Glaciimonas sp. CA11.2: one gene and its partner. The protein of the gene in region 1 interacts with the protein of each later gene in a pairwise test. Links are inferred from orthologs where the notes say so. Each region holds a gene or a part of one and is shown on either strand. Other genes may lie near its edges.

What was found.
Region 2: the proteins of secD (region 1) and pheT interact in binary tests that used the Escherichia coli proteins (3 or more experiments, as listed by UniProt). The link is inferred for Glaciimonas sp. CA11.2 from one-to-one orthologs.

What each region holds. Positions count from the first base shown.
Region 1 is NZ_JAVIWL010000001.1:944,616-955,954, reverse strand. The notes cover bases 3,722-6,672. They hold secD (protein translocase subunit SecD), read left to right. Parts: upstream 3,722-4,242; coding sequence 4,243-6,102; downstream 6,103-6,672. Other genes in these bases: secF (protein translocase subunit SecF), read left to right, coding at 6,222-6,672; yajC (preprotein translocase subunit YajC), read left to right, coding at 3,722-3,804. In the rest of the region: ATP-dependent DNA helicase RecG, read right to left, coding at 1-721; tRNA preQ1(34) S-adenosylmethionine ribosyltransferase-isomerase QueA, read left to right, coding at 936-2,003; tRNA guanosine(34) transglycosylase Tgt, read left to right, coding at 2,147-3,274; more of yajC, read left to right, coding at 3,457-3,721; more of secF, read left to right, coding at 6,673-7,166; RGU75_RS04040 (hypothetical protein), read right to left, coding at 7,305-7,613; RGU75_RS04035 (acyclic terpene utilization AtuA family protein), read right to left, coding at 7,625-8,959; RGU75_RS04030 (citrate:proton symporter), read right to left, coding at 9,088-10,386; RGU75_RS04025 (LysR family transcriptional regulator), read left to right, coding at 10,580-11,339. UniProt on the Escherichia coli protein: Part of the Sec protein translocase complex. Interacts with the SecYEG preprotein conducting channel. SecDF uses the proton motive force (PMF) to complete protein translocation after the ATP-dependent function of SecA.
Region 2 is NZ_JAVIWL010000001.1:308,976-315,065, forward strand. Bases 1,711-4,767 are described here. They hold pheT (phenylalanine--tRNA ligase subunit beta), read right to left. Parts: upstream 4,424-4,767; coding sequence 1,997-4,423; downstream 1,711-1,996. Other genes in these bases: pheS (phenylalanine--tRNA ligase subunit alpha), read right to left, coding at 4,524-4,767. Also shown: upp (uracil phosphoribosyltransferase), read right to left, coding at 1-651; RGU75_RS01280 (MerR family transcriptional regulator), read right to left, coding at 837-1,265; RGU75_RS01285 (integration host factor subunit alpha), read right to left, coding at 1,274-1,687; more of pheS, read right to left, coding at 4,768-5,540; rplT (50S ribosomal protein L20), read right to left, coding at 5,935-6,090.

The DNA of each region.
Region 1 (11,339 bases):
GTTTTAGCGACAACTGTTGGGCCAATAGTTCATCAAATTTCATTCGTACCCACGCAGGGTGAGAACGATCTGCCAACGCTCCTTCGTCAATTTCAGGCGGTGGATTATGTAATAAACGGACAGCTGGCTCAAACGGGACTAATTGATAGGTTTTTAGCTGGGCCGGGGATAAAGTGTCACGCCATTCTATTTTTTGCATGGCATCGGCGATTGATTTGCGCAGAAAAAGTTGCGACAAACCTTCGCCTGACGGATAAACGGGCGTTAATGCGCTTGGCAGCGGCGCACCCTCAAGGACGATTTTGTAGGTTGGATGGACTACCTCGGCACCAAAAAAACCGTGCCGGATTTCGCCGCGCGCACGAACGCGTGTGCCGACCGCCAATTGCGTGATTTGGCTGCCGTAAAAATTGAGAAACCGCATCATCAACTGACCACTGTCATCTGCCAATGTCACAACCAGTTGGCGCCGTGGCCGATATTGAACGTCGCAGGCGCTGACAATGCCTTCGACTTGTGCGACGGTGGTTCCCATCATACTAGCCTGATGGATGGTGACGACCTGGGTTTCGTCCTCATAGCGGGCTGGCAGATGCAACACCAGATCCATATCGGTACGTAAGCCGAGGCGTGCTAACTTGGTTTCCCTGCTCGCAGCAGGGGCTTTGGCGGGCTTACGAAGTTTGGTGGCAGATGATGGTTTTCGCGTTGGTTCAGGCATATAGGCCGTAAATGTGGCGGCTGGGCGTAAAATAGCGGGTTGTTTGAGGTTAATACAGAACTTATGCAAAACTTATGCAATATAAGCGCAACGCCTGGTCCTTAGAGTTGTGCCATTGTAAAGGCTACTCGACACATTCGTAAGGTGCATAAACCTTAAGTGTTGATAGATCGGATATTTTTAATCTTATTATTTACTCAGTTATTAGTTAAGTATGCATTCTCTTTCCGATTACGATTTCACCCTACCACCCGAATTGATTGCGCAACTGCCGTTGAGCGAGCGTAGCGCCTCTCGTTTATTGCATGTTGACGATGCATCGTTTGGCGCATTAGATGGTGCGTCATTAATTGATCGCCAGTTTACGGATGTGGTGGATTTGCTATCACCCGATGATTTATTGGTATTCAACGATACCCGCGTATTGAAAGCCCGTTTCTTTGGTGTCAAAGCGACTGGCGGCAAAGTCGAGGTACTGGTCGAACGCGTGATCGATAACCGCACCGTGCACGCGCAGGTGCGCGCGTCAAAATCGCCGCAAACGGGGACGCAGATACGTTTAGCTGAAGCTTTTGACGTCACCGTCGGCAAGCGTGTCGGTGAGTTTTTTACACTGATATTCCCAGCGGATGTATTCGAACTGATCGAGACGCATGGTCGCTTGCCGTTGCCGCCCTACATAGAGCACACGGCAGACGCGTTCGACGAGACGCGCTATCAGACCGTCTATGCGAAGCAACCTGGTGCCGTAGCGGCGCCGACTGCAGGCTTGCATTTCGATTTGGCGTTGCTCGAGCGTTTGCGTGAAAAAGGCATCGGTTTTGCCTACGTCACCTTGCACGTCGGGGCCGGGACTTTCCAGCCGGTACGTACTGAAAACCTTGCCGACCATAAAATGCATACAGAGTGGTACACAATCGATTCTGCGACTGTGGAGGCAGTCCGGGCGACCAAGGCCGCTGGTGGTAACGTCGTCGCTGTGGGAACTACTAGCTTGCGTGCGCTGGAATCAGCTTCCCAAACCGGTGAATTGCTGGCCGGCGGTGCCGATACTGCGTTATTTATAACGCCGGGTTATCGCTTTAAGACTGTTGATCGTCTCATTACCAATTTCCATTTGCCGAAATCGACATTGCTGATGTTAGTGTCGGCTTTTGCCGGTTACGATGTGATCAAGGCAGCTTACGCGCACGCGATTTTACAAAAGTATCGGTTTTTTAGCTATGGCGATGCCATGTTGCTTACTTATCGGCGAAGTAGCGGTAAAGGTGCCGAAAAATGAAATGATATTGCGTTTATGCTGGGCTACGTTGTAGAGCATTTGTTCTGTGATCGCCCGCAATATAAAATGCAAAGCGCGTGACGGCGCGTTTGATGATGTCAGGCGTGCCAAAGTGCGTGCCAAAAATACAATTGAGAATCCATATGCTTGAATTTACGCTGCTTAAAACTGAAGGAAACGCACGCCGAGGCCGCGTTAAACTCAATCACGGTATAGTCGAAACACCGATTTTCATGCCAGTCGGCACATACGGTTCAGTCAAGGCCATGTCGCCGCTGGAACTAAAAGAGATCGACGCACATATTATCTTGGGTAATACCTTTCATCTGTGGTTGCGCCCGGGTATCGAAGTCGTCAAAAAGTTTGGTGGTCTTCATAAATTTATGGGCTGGGACAAGCCGATCTTGACAGATTCCGGCGGATTTCAGGTGTTTTCTCTCGGGGCGATGCGCAAGATTACCGAAGAAGGTGTCAAGTTTTCATCGCCTATTAATGGTGATAAGTTATTTTTGTCGCCGGAAGTATCGATGCAAATTCAGAAAGTCCTGAATTCTGACATCGTGATGCAGTTTGATGAGTGTACGCCGTACGAAATTGACGGTCGTCCTGCCACGCAAGTTGAGGCAGCTGAGTCGATGCGCATGTCTTTGCGCTGGGCCAAGCGCTCGCAAGATGAGTTCATTGGCGGCGAAAACTCCAATGCTTTGTTCGGCATAGTCCAGGGCGGAATGTTTGAACATTTGCGCGATGAGTCGTTGGCGGGTCTAAGCGAGCTGGATTTCCATGGCGTGGCGATTGGCGGTCTGTCGGTCGGCGAGCCAAAAGAAGAAATGATGCGCGTACTGGAACATATCGGCCCTAAGTTGCCAGCCAACAAGCCGCATTATTTAATGGGTGTCGGCACGCCGGAAGATCTGGTGGCCGGTGTTCAAAGCGGCATTGACATGTTTGACTGCGTTATGCCGACGCGAAACGCGCGAAACGGTTGGTTGTTCACGCGTTTTGGTGATGTGAAAATCAAAAATGCGCGCTATAAAGAGGATATTCAACCGCTTGATGAAACCTGCGGTTGCTATGCATGCCAAAACTTTTCACGTGCTTATTTACATCATTTGCACCGCACTGGGGAGATTCTGGGCGCGCGTTTAAATACGATTCATAACTTGCATTACTACCTCGATTTAATGCAAAACATTCGTAATTCTCTCGATGTCGGGGGATTTTCGGCATTTGTAGAGCAATTTCATGCAGATCGCGCGCGCGGGGTTTAACGAAGAAATACTGCAAAAAAGTGCCAAAAACTGGCAAAAAATAGGTAATTAAGAGGGAGAAGTCGCAAATCACTCAGCGTTGCCCCATAAGCATCTGCCTAGTATTTAGGCAGTATGCTATTCCTGGGCCGCCCAATGCTAAAATGCGAGGCTATTTTAAAACAACCATCAGGAGCATTCTCGTGTTTATTACTACTGCACATGCGCAGACTGCGCCCGCCGCCACAGCATCTACAGGCCCTTTTGGTCTGGGTGGCAATCTGACTAGTTTCCTGCCGATCATCTTGATGTTCGTCGTTTTATACTTCCTGATGATTCGTCCGCAGATGAAACGTCAGAAAGAACAAAAATCCATGATGGATGCTTTGGGTAAGGGCGACGAAGTCGTCACAACCGGCGGCATTCTGGGTAAAGTTGTAAAAGTCGCTGATGGTTACGTGACGTTGGAAATCGCCAGTGGCACTGAAGTTACTCTGCAAAAAAACGCAGTGACAACATTGCTGCCTAAAGGCACGATCAAAGCACTGTAAGCACCTCGCTGATTGCTGGCGTGATAAGAACGTTCACTGATAATTTTACGATTTGGGCTTTAAGCGTGAGTTTATTGGTTGCATAGTGGTTGCTTACTATTCACCCATTGCTCGCTCTCATAAATTGTGATTTTATCGGTGAGGCGTTCTTAATATCATCAGGTTCAGTAGTGGTTGTGGATGTGAGTATTGAATCGTAAAAGTTGAAAAGCCAAATTTTTGCCGTTTTGCCAATAGCTTCGCTATTGATCATAAAAACCGACAAAATTTGTTTTTCTTAGTAATTTTTCGCCTTGAATCCTCGCCTTGATTCCTGAAGTGAGACGCTGTCTGTTTTATCAGACGTTTCTATCGGTATCGGGCATTATTTTTAGTAGTACGAGTATGTTGCAAATTGCGTTTTGCAAGTTGCGGACTCACACCAAACGCTGAATCACTATGAATCGCTATCCAATCTGGAAATATATTGTGATCGTCATCGCGCTGTTGTTTGGCGTGCTGTACACACTGCCGAATTTTTTTGGCGAATCACCTGCGGTACAAATCAGCAGCATAAAGTCTACCCTGAAGGTAGATAGTGCGTTGAGTGGGAGGGTGGAACAGGTTCTGGACCAAGCCAATCTGGCGCCCCTCAATGTTATCTTTGATAATGCCGGTGCCGAAGGCTCGGTGCGTGCGCGTTTCAAGGATACGGACACCCAGTTCAAGGCTAAGACCGTACTGGAAAAAGCATTAAATACCGATCCGACCGATCCAACTTATAGCGTCGCGTTTAATCTGGTCCCGAATACGCCGCAATGGCTACAAAGTATTCACGCGTTCCCTATGTTTCTTGGGCTTGATTTGCGCGGCGGAGTGTATTTCCTGATGCAAGTTGATGTTAAGGCGGTCGCCAACAAGCGCATTCAGGGTTTGCAATCAAGTGCTCGCAGCATTTTGCGCGACAAGGATATACGTTATAGCGGTATTGATCGTAACGGTGATGCGATTGAAATCAGTTTCCGCGATCAAGATACTCTGGGCAAGGCAAAAACCTTACTGGCAGATCAATTGCCGGAGCTGACGCTGACCGATGGACCAGTTGGTGCCGATCCAAAGCTGATTGCGACCTTGAAAGCGGATGTGTTGAAAACAACCACTGATCAGAGCGTGCAGCAAAATATTCTGACGTTGTCCAAGCGCGTCAACGAGTTGGGTGTTGCCGAACCGATCATTCAACGCCAAGGCGCTGATCGCATCGTGGTGCAGTTGCCGGGTGTGCAAGATGTAGCGCGCGCCAAGGACATTATTGGTCGTACCGCCACCCTGGAAGTGCGGATGGTCGATGAGTCAGTTACGCGCGGTACCGAGGCAACTGCCGCTGTGCCGTTTGGTTCTGAATTGTTCAAGATTGGCAAGAACGCCCCGGTGGTTTTGTACAAAGATCCCGTACTGACCGGCGACTATATCTCTAACGCGTCTGTGTCGTTTGATCAAAATCATCAGCCAGCGGTGAGTATTGATTTGAATGGTGATGGCGGGCGCAAGATGCGCGCTGCTACACGCGACAAAATCGGTAAAGCGATGGCAGTCGTTCTGTTTGAAAAAGGCAAGGGCGAAGTCCTGACGGTAGCAACAATTCAAAGTGAGTTGGGTTCCAGCTTTCAGATTACGGGCATGGGTACGCCACAAGCGGCTGCCGATCTGTCGTTGTTGATGCGTGCTGGTTCGCTGGCTGCACCAATGGAAATTATTGAAGAGCGGACCATCGGACCGCAACTCGGTGCCGAGAATATCAAAAAAGGTTTTGATTCAACCATGTACGGCTTCCTGGTGGTCTCGATCTTCATGATCGCGTACTACTTGTTATTTGGTGCGTTTAGTGTGATTGCGTTGTCGGTCAATCTGTTGCTTCTGGTAGCAGTATTATCGACGCTGCAAGCAACCTTGACGCTGCCCGGTATCGCCGCGATCGCGTTGACACTCGGTATGGCAATTGATGCCAACGTGCTGGTGAACGAGCGGATACGAGAAGAATTACGCAAAGGGAACTCACCGCAAGCGGCGATTGCTTTGGGCTTCGAGCATGCCTGGCATACCATTCTCGACTCTAATGTGACCGCATTAATTGCCGGTATTGCGTTGCTGACGTTTGGTTCAGGTGCGATTCGCGGCTTTGCAGTGGTGCATTGCCTTGGTATTCTGACCTCGATGTTTTCAGCGGTGTTCTTCTCGCGTGGTTTGGCCAATTTGTGGTACGGCCGCCGTAAGAAACTGACATCATTGTCGATTGGTAAAGTCTGGACGCCGGGCGATTAATTGTTTGTCTGTTGTCTGATAAAAATTGCTAAAGTAATTGTTGATATGACCGGAGTGCCAATTTTTACTCCCTGCAGTGCAGGTTAGAAAGATGGCACGGTCGAACTGAAAGGTCTGTGATGGAATTTTTCCGAATTAAAAAAGATATTCCGTTTATGCGCCACGCATTGATTTTGAATGCGGTGTCAGCGCTAACGTTTGTCTTAGCCGTGTTTTTCCTTTTTCATAAAGGATTGCATTTATCGATCGAATTCACCGGTGGTACAGTGATGGAGCTGACGTACAGTCAACCGGCAAATATCGACGGCATCCGCAAGACGGTCGAAGATATTGGTTTTACTGACAATCAGATCCAAAGTTTTGGTACTGCGCAGGATGTCTTGATTCGCCTTCCAGCCAAAAAAGGCGTCAGTTCATCTCAACAGAGTGAGACTGTTTTGACTGCGTTGAAGGCCGTGAATCCTGACGTTCAGTTGAAACGCACCGAGTTTGTCGGGCCGCAGGTTGGTGACGAACTGGCACATGACGGTTTGATGGCATTGCTGTTCGTGATTATTGGTATCGTTATCTATCTGGCGATTCGCTTTGAGTGGAAATACGCAGTCGCAGCGATCATCGCTAACTTGCATGATGTGGTGATTATTCTAGGATTTTTTGCCTTCTTCCAGTGGGAATTTTCTCTTACCGTATTGGCGGCAGTATTGGCCGTATTGGGATATTCCGTCAATGAATCGGTGGTGGTGTTTGACCGGGTTCGCGAGACATTCCGTGACCGAAAATACGGCAAAATGGCGACGCCGGATGTATTGAATCACGCGATTACAAGCACAATCTCTCGCACAATTATCACTCACGGTAGTACCGAAATCATGGTGTTATCAATGCTGATATTCGGCGGCCCAACGCTGCATTATTTTGCTGCTGCGCTGACCATCGGTATTCTGTTTGGTATTTATTCTTCGGTATTTGTCGCTGCTGCGCTGGCTATGTGGTTGGGTGTTAAGCGCGAAGATCTGATCAAGCCGATTAAAGAAAAAGATGAAACTGAAGGCGCTGTAGTTTAAGTGTCAGTTTGAAATCCCAGTTTGACTCCCGATCAGCCCCGTTAAGAAAAACGGGGCTTTTTTTCGTCTGTTGCTGACGTCTTTGCAATTATCAGTATGGATATGACTGCTCAGTTATTTATGCGGCCACTGAGCACTTTAAGCGTCAGGGATGTTGAGACTCAGTAACGCTGAACTAAGGCATTTTCCATGTGCATCAAGCGCTAGCGAGCGAGTAACGCCGCCGCCGAGTGCTTTCTGCAAAACAAAATTCATAGCGCCGAGGTTGGGTAGCATATAGCGGACGACTTCGCCAAATACGATATCGGCGAAGTGCGCTTTCACTACCTCGGCGGTGACATATTTTTCTAATAGTGGATAGTCTTTGCCATCATAAGCAATGAGCGAAAGGTTAGAAATATCTCCCTTGTCGCCAGCGCGAGAATGGGCAATATCGCGAAGCTTCATGTCAGGTCTCCTTATGCTGAATAGTGAATAGAGGTCATGACCGAAGCCTCCGGCAGCAACGTTGAGCGCACGGCAACCACATCTTTCGCCACCTTGGTTGCACCGCCGCCGCCAGCTGGTCCGCAGGTATATAAAGTCTCAACTTCATTACCGATGCGGATGGCTTCTTTCAGGCTGTCGGTACGCGCTACTACGCGGATGCGGACTTCGTACGGCTCCGAATCTGGCATACTTAAGCCAGCGCCATGGATAGCATTGACGCCGATTAAGTCATACCGGATTTCGTCAACTTTCACTTCGGTTGTTTTCAATCTTTCAGCAACAATATCTAGCGCGAATTGAGCGCGTGCCAAGGCACCGGGACCGGCATACGACATTTGTCCTTCACCGATATAACTATCGATGTAGCCAATCGATACCTTTAGCATGCCGGTCTTTGGATGGCCTGTCGCGCCATGAATGGCGACCCGATCCGTACCGATTTCGGAGATCGTTACTGCAGAGAAGTCGGCCACGACATCTGGCGTCAAATAGGCCGCCGGATTATGAATTTCGTAGAGCAGTTGTTCCTTGCATGTCGCGGCCGTGACCCGCCCGCCAGAACCAGCCACCTTGGTAATAATCACGCTGCCATCCTCGGATACCTCGCCAATCGGAAAGCCCAACCGTGCCAGGTCAGGGACGTCCTTATAACCTGGGTCAGCAAAATAACCACCGGTAATTTGCCCTGCGCATTCGAGCAAATGGCCTACTAACGTACCTTGCCCGAGTCGATGCCAATCGTCCATCTCCCATCCAAACGCATGAATCAGCGGTGCGAGAACTAAGGCCGGATCGGCCACACGGCCGGTGACGATCACGTCTGCGCCTTGGGCCAAGGCATCCACCAACGGTTGGGCGCCAAGATAAGCGTTGGCAGACAGTAAGCGCTCGCCCAATGCCATCACTGGACTGCCACTCTCGTCTACATAATGACCTTGCTGAAGGATGGACAAAACGTCATCGCCAGAAATCGCAGCAATTTTCAGTTTGGTCAAACCCAGTGATAACGCAATCTCCTTAATCTTGGCGGCGGCGCCAAGTGGGTTTGCGGCACCCATATTGGTAATGATTTTGATCCCTTTTTCGCTGCAAATCCGCAATACCGCCTGCATCCTGTCTGCGAGCAGCGGATCGTAACCCAGCGTAGGATCTTTCATTTTTGCTTGTTGGGCCAAGGCAATCGTGCGCTCTGCAAGGCATTCGAATATCAAATAGTCGATATTGCCTTTTTCGGCCAGTTCAATTGCTGGCTCAATGCGGTCGCCCGAGTAGCCAGCACCGGCTCCAATACGGATATGTTTCATTATTTCTCCTTTCACCTAGCGCCTGTATTCGGACGCCAGCCATCAAAGTGGACATTATTAATTCGGCACTATCGATATAAAAATACCAACGTAGATAACACTGGTCACGGTCATCATTGGGCCTAACGTTACAGCGGAAAAATCCCGAGAATAACGCAAGCGATGGTCATCACAATTGATGCTGCAAATAGATATTTGAACGTGTATTTTTGATGATCAGCCAGATCGATTCCGGCAAGTCCTGCGACCAAAAATGTGGCTGGTGTCAGCGGACTGATAGGAAATCCTGTCGTCATCTGACCCAATAATGCCGCCTGTGCCACCTGGATCGGCGGCACACCCAGCATATGACTGACCTCCGCGACTACCGGAAGCACGCCGAAATAAAACGAGTCGGGATCGAACAGTAAAGAGAGCGGCATCGACAGCAATCCCAGCACCACAGGAATATGCGACGCCATTGAGGGTGGCACCAAGGCGACCGCTGCCTTTGCCATCGCCGAAAGCATGCCTGATTTGGTCATGATGCCGGTAAATACGCCTGCCGCAAATAGAATGCTGGCCATCAGCAATGCCGCTTTAGCATGTGCGTCGACGCGGGCGCGTTGCATGTCCACGTTCGGGTAATTGATCATCAGCGCGAGGACGACGCCAACCATAAACATCACCACTGGATCAATCTTGCCGCTGATCATGACGCCAAGGACGATCACTGTTAGTGCAATGTTGATCCAGAAATTGCGAGGCCGACGAATCTGCTTTTCGAGATCGGTCAATTCATGCTTGTGGACAAATCCGATCGGCGCGCCGTTGGTCAGACCTAAACGGATTTCCTCTTTCCGGCCCAACCAATAGGACACTCCGAAAACAAATACCAGACCGATCAGTTGAATCGGTATCAATGGAGTGAAAATTTCGCTTACCGGTATATGAAGCGCAGCCGAAGCACGGATCATCGGGCCAGTCCATGGTAAAAAATTTACGCCGGCTGCCAGCGATGCAACACAAGCGAGAACCCGTTTGTCTATACCAAGCCGCGTATACAGCGGCAGCATCGCTGGAATTGTCACCAGAAAGGTTACCGCGCCCGAGCCGTCAAGATGGATCAGCAATGCCAGCAACGCTGTGCCGGGAACAATGCGCGTCGGACGACTTCCCACCACCCGCAAGATGCCGCTGATGACGGGGTCGAGCATGCCTGCGTCAGTGACGATTCCGAAGAACAAAATAGCAAATACGAACATTCCTGCGACGGGCGCAATATTGGTAATGCCGGCGACAATGAATTTTGAGGTTTCCAGCCCGAAGCCACCGATCAGCGCGGCAATAATTGGTATGGCAATAAGCGCCACCAACGGCGACATTTTTTTGGTGAGGATCATCGTCAGCAATACGATAATCGTGATAAATCCGAGCAGTGCCAGCATGTTGTCTCCAGGTTTTTTAAATATGCTTATCTAGGTAGCATTTGGGTATATTCTGAATGGCTTTATTTATATTGTAAAATTAGATTTTTAGATGAATTAATCGGTAATTGAGATTAATTGACCGTCAAATCAAAATGCGAGTGGTGGGTGTAGCGAACACTAACTTTTCTCAATCTATCGTTGAGCCGAACGTATGCAGCCTAATATCTCCACAAAGTTACTCCACGCGTTTCTTGCCCTCAACGAGTGCCGGCATTTTACGCGGGCGGCGCAGCGATGCCATTTGTCGCAGTCGGCATTTAGCGTGGTGATTCAAAAATTGGAGACGACAGTCGGTACGCAACTGGTCGAGCGCGATACACGTAACGTCACACTCACTGCAGAAGGTGAAATTTTTGTGGAAGTGGCGCGCAGTCTTGTTGCTGATATCGAATCCGCATTTTCGGATATGGCCGATTACGTGGCTCGCCGTAAAGGACGGGTATCCATGGCGGCACTGCCATCGTTGGCCGCCAATGGCTTACCGGCGGTGATTGCGGCGTATAAAAAACAATTTCAGGGGATTAGCGTTCAGCTTTATGACGCGCTATCCGATCAATGTCTGGAATTGTTGCGATTGGGAAAGGTCGATCTGGTGGTGACCGCACCTGGCGCTCGTTTGATGGAGTTTGAGACGAGAACGCTTTGCAGTGATCCGTTTTACCTCGTTTGCCGACGGGATCATCCTTTGGCGGAAAAAACGAGTATCGCCTTAACCGACTTAACCGGCTGCGATTTGATTCACCTGGCGAAGTCCACTAGCGTGCGGCAAAAGGTCGATCTTCTTATCCGCAATATAGCGGTCAACGATACGGGATTCGAAGTCGAGCATTTAGCGACAGTAGCGGGGCTAATCGAGCACGGCTTGGGCATAAGCTTGGTTCCTGCGCTCACTTTATTCCAATTTCGACAGT
Region 2 (6,090 bases), 640 kb from region 1 along the record:
TTATTTAGTGCCGAATATCCGATCCCCTGCATCACCTAAGCCAGGAACAATATACGCATGTTCATTAAGGTGGGAATCCAGACTGGCCACATATAATTTAACGTGTGGATGCGCATCCTGAAATACTTGCACGCCTTCCGGTGCGGCAACCAACGCTAGAAAAACAATTTGCGCATCGGTCACACCACGCTGCTTGAGTACATTGACCGCATACACGGCTGAGTTGCCTGTCGCCACCATCGGGTCACAAAGAATAAACGTGCGCTCAGCCAAATCCGGCAAACGCACAAGATACTCAATCGGCTCCAGCGTGGCAGGATCGCGGTAGACGCCAATATGTCCCACGCGGGCCGATGGCACCAAATCCAACAAGCCATCACTCATACCAATACCTGCACGCAGAACTGGCACCACGGCAAGCTTACGTCCGGCAATTACCGGCGCGTCCATACTTTGAATCGGGGTTTCAATACGCTGTGTCGTCAACGGCAAATCCCGCGTGATCTCATATCCCATCAATTGGGTAATTTCACGCAACAACTGGCGGAAAGTACGCGTCGACGTATCCTTACTACGCATATGGGTCAGCTTGTGCTGAATCAACGGATGATTAAGGATAAACAGATTGGGGAAACGCGGGTCGCTGAGCATAAGAATGAGACGAAAAATGATCGGTTGAGGTGAGCGAAACAAGGCAACGTATCTGTCAACAAGTGCCGCCGTATTTTCAGGCGGCGCTTATGAAACTCTCATGCACCTTTTGGAAAGTTTTATGCGACTCTTTAACGGCACCATCGAGGCCCATGCACAGTATGACAACCACCAGCAAACACCAACTACTGCGTGATGGATGCCGAGTTTTTTTCAGGTGCGACTAAAGTCAGCAAAGCTAAAATTTGCTCCAACTCATGGCGTACTTCGATCAGGTTAATTTTATTCTGTGCAGCTTCCGCGGCGGCGGCCATAGAATCTTTTTCTGCCTGCGCCATCCTGCCATCGAGTTTGTTACGCGCACCGCTAATGGTGAAACCTTGCTCATATAACAGTTCGCGGATACGCCGAATCAACAATACTTCATGATGTTGATAATAACGACGATTACCGCGCCGCTTAACCGGCTTCAATTGCGTAAATTCCTGCTCCCAATAACGCAAAACGTGCGGTTTTACGCCACAAAGTTCACTTACTTCACCAATAGTGAAATAGCGCTTTGCAGGAATAGGCGGCAAGACGATAACCTCAGATTTACTAATACGATCATTCATGAATTAGCTTAAAGAACGAGGGAAAAAGGTTGTTGCGAAGTCGCTTCGACCATGCCTTTAAGCTTCTGACTGGCATGAAAAGTGACGACACGACGCGCGGAAATAGGAATCTCTTCACCGGTTTTAGGGTTACGACCAGGTCTTTGTGGCTTGTCACGTAATTGAAAATTACCGAAGCCTGATAACTTAACCGCTTCGCCGCGTTCCAACGCATTCCGCATTTCATCAAAAAAAGTTTCGACCATATCTTTGGCTTCACGCTTGTTAAGGCCAACTTGTTCAAATAAAAGCTCCGCCAACTCGGCTTTTGTTAATGTCGGTAAATCTTTTTCAGCCTGCGAGCGCGCTTGTGCCTCGCGCATCGCCCGATTCAGATCAGCGTCCAATACCGATTCAAACTCAACTGCCTGCATATCGCTCATTCTGCGTTCATTCCGTTGTTCTCACCCTGTTTTGCGATTCGCCACGTCAAAAAAACGAGCATTCTACTTATGCGACTTTTCAGCACGAACAGCTTCGTCATAGCGCCTCTCAGTCACGCACCTGGAGCTTACTTTAAAGCATAGCCTTATTTTCCAACCATAAAGATTAACTTTAAGGTTGGCTCAAAGCTGGCATGAAAAAACCTACCAACGACACTTACTACTGGCACAAACTTCACGTCAAAATGTAAGCCTACCAAATGTGTATTACCTGACAGGTTTTATGTTTTTTAACAATCCAGCGTTTGCTTAACTGCGCAATTTCGCGCCGTCAATCTTTCCAATTGCCGCAATCAAAGCGGTCATGGCAGCATCAACGGTATCGTCTTGAAGGGTGTTTTCAGTATCTTGCAAGGTAAACCGGAAAGCAAGACTTTTTTCGTCATTTTCTAATCCCTTGCCATGATATTCATCAAATAAAACAAAGGCTTGCAGAATTCGACAGGCGTTGTTAGTACTCTTTTCGGTGGCAAAAATATCCAGCAAATCTTGCGCGGGAACACCTTGATTGACGACCACCGCGAGGTCCCGTACCACTGCCGGGAATTTAGAAATGTCGACGTACTTGGGAACTTCGCGTTGCTGTAAAGCCTCTACCGTAATCTCAAATACAACTGCCGCCAGCGGAAGGTCATATTTCTGCTGCAAGCGCGGATGCAGCTCACCAATGAATCCAACGGCCTTGCCGTTCAACATGACCTGTGCCGAGCGGCCAGGATGCAAGGCCGGATGATCAATCTTAGCGAAGCGCAATATTGCCGGAGCGAATAAGGCCTCGAGATCTGCCTTTACATCATAAAAATCGACGACGCGGCTAACCTGTCCCCATTGCTCTTCAGCGTAGGGACCGTACGCCAGACCAGCGACATGTTTCTGTTGATCGAACCCTGCGACTGCTAACGCGCCGTCCTGGCTATCTACGTTACGCAAAAATACGGTACCAGATTCAAAAATACGGACGCGACTCACTTTACGGTTCAAGTTGTATTTCACATTTGCGACCAAACTGGCGATCAATGAAGAACGCATCACGCTCATCTGACTAGCGATAGGATTGATCAGTTTGATTGGTTGCACGTTAGCCGCAAAGTCAACTTCCCAGGCTTCTTCGACAAAGCTAAAGTTAATCACTTCCTGATAGTCCAGCGCGGCTAGCTTATGGCTGATTGCGAACAAAGAGCGCGTATTTTCAGGCGCAATAAACATTTCATTCGGCGCAACCGGCGGCAATGCAGGTATATTTTCAAAACCGTACACGCGCACGATCTCTTCGATCAGGTCTTCTTCAATTTCGATATCGAAACGGTAGGACGGCGGTGTAACCGAAAAAATACCCGGCTCTTGCGTAAACGTCAGATTAAGGCGTGTAAAAATATCCGCTATCAGTGCATCGGTCAGCGGCACACCAATCACCTTCACAGCGCGAGCGGTGCGAACGGTGACGGGCAAGCGTAACGGCAAGTTAATTTTTTGGTCGTCAACAGGACCGACTTTGGTATCGCCGTTGCCGCAAATTTCGATGAGCAACGCTGTGATCCGTTCGATATGTTCAACCGTGGTCGCAAAATCAACGCCCCGTTCAAAACGATGCCCGGCATCTGTGGAAAAATTAAACCGGCGTGCGCGTCCCTGAATCGCTTGCGGAAACCAAAACGCTGCTTCGAGATAAATGTTCTGCGTCTCCAACGAAACAGCGGTCGCGTCACCACCCATGATACCGGCCAGCGATTCGATTTGCTGTTCGTCTGCAATAACGCCAATCCACTCATCAACACTAACGGTATTGCCGTTTAACAGCTTGAGTGACTCACCCGTTTTTCCCCAACGTACATCAAGAATGCCATGGATTTTATCCAGATCAAACACGTGGGTCGGACGACCGAGTTCCAGCATTACATAATTGGAGATATCCACCAGTGCCGATATCGAGCGTTGACCGCTGCGTTCCAGACGTTGCTTCATCCATTGCGGCGTCGCAGCCCTGGCATTCAAACCGCGAATAACGCGGCCCGAAAAACGGCCGCATAAATCTGGTGCCGAAATAGTGACCGGCAATACTTCTGAAATATTGGCGCTTACTGCCTGGTAAGCTGGATGCTTAAGTTCGGTGCCGGTTAATGCAGACACTTCGCGCGCCACGCCCAATACGGAAAGGCAATCGGCCTTATTCGGCGTCAGTTTAATCGTGAATTTCAGATCATTCAGCTCATAATAATCACGAAAATTCATTCCTACTGAAGCATCGCCGGGCAATTCCAGCAGACCTTCGTTTTCTTCGGATAATTTCAGTTCACGGGCCGAACACAACATGCCGTGCGATTCAACTCCACGCAACTCGCCCACTTTGATTTCAAAAGGTTTGCCGTCAGCACCCGGCGGCAGCATGGCTCCCGGCATCGCGCACGGCACTTTAAGGCCAGCGCGAACGTTCGATGCGCCGCACACGATTGTCAACGCAGTGCCGGTTCCAACATCGACCTGACACACATTGAGTCGGTCTGCGTTCGGATGTTTGGCGATGTCTAACACGTGGCCAACCACGACATTCGTGAACGGCGGCGCAACCGGCGCGACCTCTTCTACTTCGAGGCCTGACATCGTCAGCAAGTGGGATAATTCGTCCGAAGTCATGCTCGGATTGACCATTGTACGCAGCCAGCTTTCAGAGAATTGCATAGTAAACCTTCAAAAACCTTTCATCATGGAAGACTCGGATCAGCTTGCTCGCCATGAAGGCGGCACATAGCATCCGAGACGTCTTGGGCGAGCGCGATTTCTAATTAAATTGCTTTAAAAAGCGCAAATCGCCTTCGTAAAATAGACGCAAGTCGCTGATCCCGTAACGCAACATTGTCAAGCGCTCGAGACCTGAGCCGAACGCAAAACCGATAAACTGCTCAGGGTCAAGACCCATATTGCGCACAACGCTCGGGTGAACCTGACCTGCACCGGACACTTCTAACCAACGCCCTTTTAGTGCGCCACTGCCAAATGCGATATCGATTTCGGCCGATGGTTCGGTGAAAGGAAAATAAGAAGGTCGGAAGCGGACTTGTAAATCGTCGGTTTCGAAAAACGCTTTGACGAAATTCAGGTACACGCCCTTTAGGTCGGCAAAACTGATATCTTCAGCGATCCACAAACCTTCAACCTGATGAAACATCGGCGAATGGGTAGCATCACTGTCCACACGATAAGTGCGACCGGGTGCGATTACTTTGATCGGTGGCTTGTTCATGCGCGCATAGCGTACCTGCATCGGACTGGTATGCGTACGCAATAGCAACGGCTTGCCTTGTGTGTCATTGCCTTCGATGTAGAAGGTATCCTGCATTGAGCGCGCAGGATGATTTTCCGGGCTATTCAATGCGGTAAAGTTAGTCCAATCTGTTTCGATTTCGGGACCGTCGGCCACATCAAAACCAATCGACCGGAAAATTTCTTCAACCCGTTCCCAGGTCCGCATCACGGGATGAATTCCGCCAACGCCACGACCACGACCAGGCAAAGTCACGTCAATTGCCTCGGCATTCAAACGGACTTGCATCTGCGCGTCTGCCAGCGCATCACGGCGCGCGGTCAGCGCGTTCTCGATCTGCTGTTTGGCGACATTGATCACGGCACCTTGCACTTTACGTTCGTCCGGTCCGAGCTTGCCCAGACCTTTCATTTGCTCGGTAATTTGACCGGTTTTGCCAAGATATTTGGCTTTGGCGTTTTCCAGCGCAGCCGCATCAATTGCGGCAATAAAATCAGCCTGGGCTTGCGTTACAAGTTGTTCTAGGGAGTTCATGCAGTTTTTCCTGCTCCAATGGGAAGCCGAAAAATTCCAATAAGCATTAGTAATGAAGGGGAGAAATTAAAAAAGTGTTTAAATAACGGCGTTATCCGCATCCACTGCGTTACACCTATCGTCAAATTGCCAAGGGCATTCAGGCGGCGTAACAACACACTTTTAATCTATCCACACTCTCATTTCCAAAGCAAACGGGAACAAGAAACCATTAAAAATTCAGCAAAGACAAACGAATGAAATCGTATTCGATACAGAATAAAATGGCAGTTAAAAAACACAAACGGGGCATAAGGTATACACCTCTGCCCCGCTCGGGATTGCGCATGCTTCATAAATTAAAGTTACCTGAGGTGACCTCAACTCAGCTGCACTAGCAAAACTACGTCGTTAATTACGCAGCGATGATGGCTTTAACTTGATTGACAATCGCAGCAAACGCTGGCTTGTCCATCACTGCCATATCGGCCAGGACTTTACGGTCCAGTTCGATAGAGGCACGTTTCAGACCATTCATGAATACGCTGTATGTAACGCCATGCTCACGAGA